DNA from 2 places in the Exiguobacterium sp. s28 genome. Region 2 is predicted to be linked to the other one. Evidence: predicted binding sites of a transcription regulator. Region 2 holds the regulator's gene; the other holds the start of a gene.
What was found. Region 2 encodes NrdR, which represses ribonucleotide reductase genes. Its sites were predicted from a motif close to AACACNATATATNGTGTT; they were not measured.
Positions count from the first base shown of each region.

Region 1: a site for NrdR is predicted at 1,142-1,159, ahead of KNP78_RS12360 (anaerobic ribonucleoside triphosphate reductase). Genes of this name have one in related genera too.

Region 1 is NZ_JACSLL010000012.1:77,044-79,456, forward strand. It holds gene KNP78_RS12355 (formate/nitrite transporter family protein) at 134-985, shown strand; gene KNP78_RS12360 (anaerobic ribonucleoside triphosphate reductase) at 1,176-2,413, shown strand, end outside.
Region 2 is NZ_JACSLL010000001.1:217,770-220,182, forward strand. It holds gene KNP78_RS01150 (DnaD domain protein) at 1-1,168, opposite strand, end outside; gene nrdR (transcriptional regulator NrdR) at 1,211-1,678, opposite strand; gene KNP78_RS01160 (hypothetical protein) at 1,691-2,062, opposite strand; gene speD (adenosylmethionine decarboxylase) at 2,174-2,413, opposite strand, start outside.

The DNA of each region.
Region 1 (2,413 bases), on a different contig from region 2:
ACGATGTGAAAAATGTGTCAACATGTGGAAGGGGCGATTGCAATTTATTCGTTTCGGGCTTATATTGTTAATGATTTCACATGTTCGTTCTTATTATAATGGTTTCATTCAAACAGAAAGAAGGGTTTGTGACATGGCATCAATGGAAATCCATGCACTCGAATCGTTGCGGAAGAAAGCACAGGCATCTTCGCAAATGATTCATTATCGGCCAATGGAGTACTTTTTACGAGCAATGCTCGCGGGGATCTTTATCGGATTCGCTTCAATTTTCACACTGAAAGTCGTCAACGGAATGTATTTGATCGATTCTCCGTTCACAACGCTCATCGGAGGATTCTCATTCGGGATCGCCCTCGTCATGATCATCTATGGCGGAGCCGAACTGTTCACCGGGAATACAATGTACTTCACAACCTCGACGATGCGGGGGTACACGACGCTCAGCGACACGATGCTCGTCTGGTTGCTCTGCTTTGTCGGGAATGCGCTCGGTGGCGTTTTGTTCGCCTTGCTGCTCGCTCCTACCGGTGTCATCCAAGAACTTGGAATGGACAACTGGCTGTTCTCGGTCGTCGAAAGCAAGATGCACCACACGACGGTCGAAATTTTCTTCCGCGCGATCTTCTGCAACTGGATGGTCTGTCTTGCCATCTTCTTGCCGAAGCAAATGAAAAACGAGTTCGCCCAAATCTTCTCGATGATCTTCCTCGTCGCCGTTTTCTTCGCCTCAGGATTTGATCACGTCATCGCCAACTTCGTCTTGTTCGCCCTCACGCTCGTCGTCCCGCATCCTGAGGCGATCAGCTTTGCCGGCGCGATCCACAACTTGATCCCAGCCACGTTCGGGAATATCATCGGTGGCGCGTTGTTCATGGGTGCGATCTATACGTGGTTAAACGCGAAAGGCTTGCGTGAAGCCCAAGAATCGGAAGCAACGGAAGAAGTCGAATTGAAAATTGTGAAACCTGCCAAAGAAGTATGAGGTAGCTCACGACAACGAGCAGTCGAGTCCACGTCAGTGGCTCGACTGTTTTTGCGTTTTTATCACAAGCATTGATCACAATTTCGACTTCACATCTCAATAGCAAAACATGACATAATCTATATATGGAACTTAAGTGAGTAATTAACTCGCTTGCAATCAATATATAGTGAGGTGATGCGGAGTGAATATGCTCCAGCTTTATGAAGATGTCTGTGTTCTCCCAGATCAGGACCTCGTACAAGAGAACGCCAACGTCGACGGGAAATCACCACTTGGAAAATTGGCACGATTATCCTCAGAAGTATCAAAACAATTGTCGACGACATATCTATTATCAGAACGGTCACGTCAAGCCGTCGAGGATAATTTTTTGTATATCCATGACGCCGACTACTACGTGACAGGATCGACGACGTGTTGTCAAATCCCACTCGGTGAGCTACTCACGAACGGATTTCATACCGGGCACGGGACGATTCGACCGCCCCAGGATATCCGCTCGGCGATGGCGCTCGCTTCGATTATTCTTCAAGCGAACCAAAACATGCAGCATGGCGGTCAAGCTTTCCCGATGTTTGATGTCGACCTCGCACCGTATGTCGAAAAGACGTATGAACGTCAGCTCGAGCGGCTCAAAAAGCTACCAGTCGAATGGACGACCGAGCAACTCTTTGAAACTGCCGAGTCTGAAACAATCGCGGCGACGTATCAAGCGTGTGAGGCGTTTATCCACAACGCCAACTCGATGCACTCACGTGGTGGCGGACAAGTACCGTTCGTTTCCATCAATTACGGCACCGACACGAGCCGGTGGGGACGCGTATTCATTCGAGAGTTGCTGCGTGCGACCGAGCGAGGGCTCGGTAACGGGGAGACGCCGATTTTCCCGATTCAAATCTTTAAAGTGAAAGAAGGGGTCAACTTCCATGAGGACGATCCGAACGTCGACTTGTTCCGTCTCGCCTGTCGTGTGACGGGCAAGCGGTTATTCCCGAACTTCTCGTTCGTCGATGCTCCGTTCAACCTTCAATACTACGACGGGACGCACGGCTCGGAAGTCGCCTACATGGGTTGTCGGACACGGGTGATGGGGAATCGGCATGGTGCCGAGACGTCGATTGGACGAGGCAACTTATCATTTTCGACGTTGAACTTGGTCAAAATGGCACTCGTCTCCTCGGATATCCATACTTTTTATAAGACGCTCGACGCTTACGTCGACGTCGCCATCGATCAATTGCTCGAACGATTCGACTATCAAGCGAAGCGGCACGCCGACGAATTTCGGTTTCTCTATGCCCAACACGTCTGGCGGGGGGGAGAGAGACTCGGTCCAGAAGACGATCTTCGCGAGGTACTGAAGCAAGGGACGCTCTCGGTTGGATTTATCGGTCTCGCCGAAGCGCTTCGTGTGCTCACAGGTGG
Region 2 (2,413 bases):
TCTCCCGCTTCTGCTGTTTCTTCTCGATGAGCGCGTCTTGTGTCGCTTCTTGTTCCAACGCGTCTTTGGCGTTCAAATAGCCTGCCGTCTTCCAACTCGTCGCGATCCGCATGACGTAGTTCTCACTGAGCCGGGTCTGCTTCTTCACTTCGATACAGTAATAGAACAATGCGTTGATGACACTTGGCGCGAGTCCGAGCGTATCGACGAGGTCGATGATGAGTTGCTCGTCGCTCTTCGACAGTTGTGGCGTCTTCCGTAACGTCGACACGTACTGATGCGGATGCGCTTCTTCCATGACTGTCACGTCATGCAAATCACCGATTTCTGCCTTCTCCGACTCATCCGACTTCACTTTCCGATGGCGCGTCTGTTTTTTCTTCAACTGCAACACCATCTGACGGCAGCCGTCGCGCTTCTCTTGCTCGCTGAGCGGTAGATACGCCTCGTGGACGAAGTACTCCTTCAACATCTCGGCCATCGTCTCTTCATCGATTTGGGAGACGTAGGCAAGCTTCGTGATCGTCTCATCGAGCTTCTTCGTGAAGAAGCCGACGGGAAAGTTCGTCAACTTTTTGACGATTTCCATATCGAACGTATAGTTGATCTCGATTTTGGCGCGGTCAGGTTTCTCGTAGTTCTTTTGTGTGAACGCCATATGATTGACCCCTTTGACGTCGAACACTTCATTAAAGTCTTTCGTCACTTCAATGATTCCGGCCGGCAATGGATCGATCGTGAATCGACCTTGTAACTGTTTAAAGCGGACTTCCCCGACTTTATAGAAGAGGAAACTCGACAACAGCCCGTCATTCAAGAACGTATGGGGTGCGAGTGGGACCCGCAGTTGATACACGTACTGGGTCAAGCGCTCGTCTTTCGTCTTATACGTCCGGACGAGACCGATCGCTTCGAGCCGGAACAGACAGTCTGTCAGCTCGTTGATCGAGTAATCGAGCATCTCACAAAGCGCGCTATGTGACATATAGTTCGATTTCATTTTTCCGGGCTTCAGCTCGCTCCAAAGCGTCTGATACATCGCGAGCGCCTTCACTCCGATGACCGGCTGATATAAATGGTACAGCGACTGATACGACTCGCGATCGATGAGTCCGGTGCTCATGATCAACAGTTCGTCAGTTCCGTACAGGATTCGTTCTTTTTCCATGGTAGGTCTCCCTTGAAAAAAGGCGACCAACAGGCCGCCCGTTTAGTTGGTCGATTTTTCTTGCTTCATTAAATCTTCTAGTTCTTTAAAGAACACAGAGATATCTTTGAACTGGCGATAGACGGACGCGAAGCGGACGTATGCCACTTCGTCGACCCGCGCGAGCTCGTTCATGACGAGCTCCCCAACCTGTTCACTCGGAATTTCGGACTGGCCGAGGGCGCGTAACTGTTGCTCGACTTTCGTGACCACACCTTCAAGTTGCTCCAGCGTGACCGGACGTTTCTCGCACGCCCGAATAATCCCGCGAAGCACTTTCTCACGGCTGAACTCTTCCCGATTCCCGTCTTTTTTGACGATGATGAGCGGTGTCTGTTCGACCGTTTCAAACGTGGTGAAGCGATAGCCGCACTCCTCGCATTCGCGACGGCGACGAATCGAATAGAAATCTTGTACTGGCCGGGAGTCGAGCACTCTCGTTCCATTATGATCGCATTTAGGACAACGCATGCTCAGCCCTCCTTATCGTTCGACAGATTGATTCCCGATGGCGCGGAGCGGGAACTTCACGGATAGCGCCTCATAATATGTGGTGACGATTTGACCGAGGTCTGGTCCGAGCATCTGGTCACGGTTCAATGTAAAATCGACGGCCGTGCGTCCGCCGTCCACTTGGACGATGGTCGCCAATGCGTCCCATCCGTCTCCATGAAACGCCACTTCACCCCGGTCTGCATCGACCCGGCGAACCGTTTGACCTTCTGCTTGAATCCGTTCGCGGAGCCATGTGAGCACGGCGCTTGGCGATGCCGCCACGTAACGCGTCCGTAACGCCTCATTTTTATGCGAATCGTCCGTTTGGACATGTGTTTGAAACTTATCAAATAATCCCATTATCCACCTCGACACCTTATTTATATAGGTTAAGCATATCAAAATTAAGCGGTTAACAAAACAATTAAAAGGGCTGACCGAAAATCGGCCAGCCTCATAAGGTCAATCTGATTATTTGCTGATTGCCACTTGCGCTTCAGGAACACGAATCGGTCCCATCCCACGGTCAAGTTTCACATCTTCACGAACTTTTGCTTCCAAGCCTTCTGCAATGTATTGCGAGGCTGTAGCTGGATCGATTCGATCCCCACATGTGAACACATCGACTGATGCGTAGCCATGCTCTGGGAAACTGTGAATCGTTAAGTGTGATTCTGAAATGATAACGACTCCACTTACACCGTGCGGCGC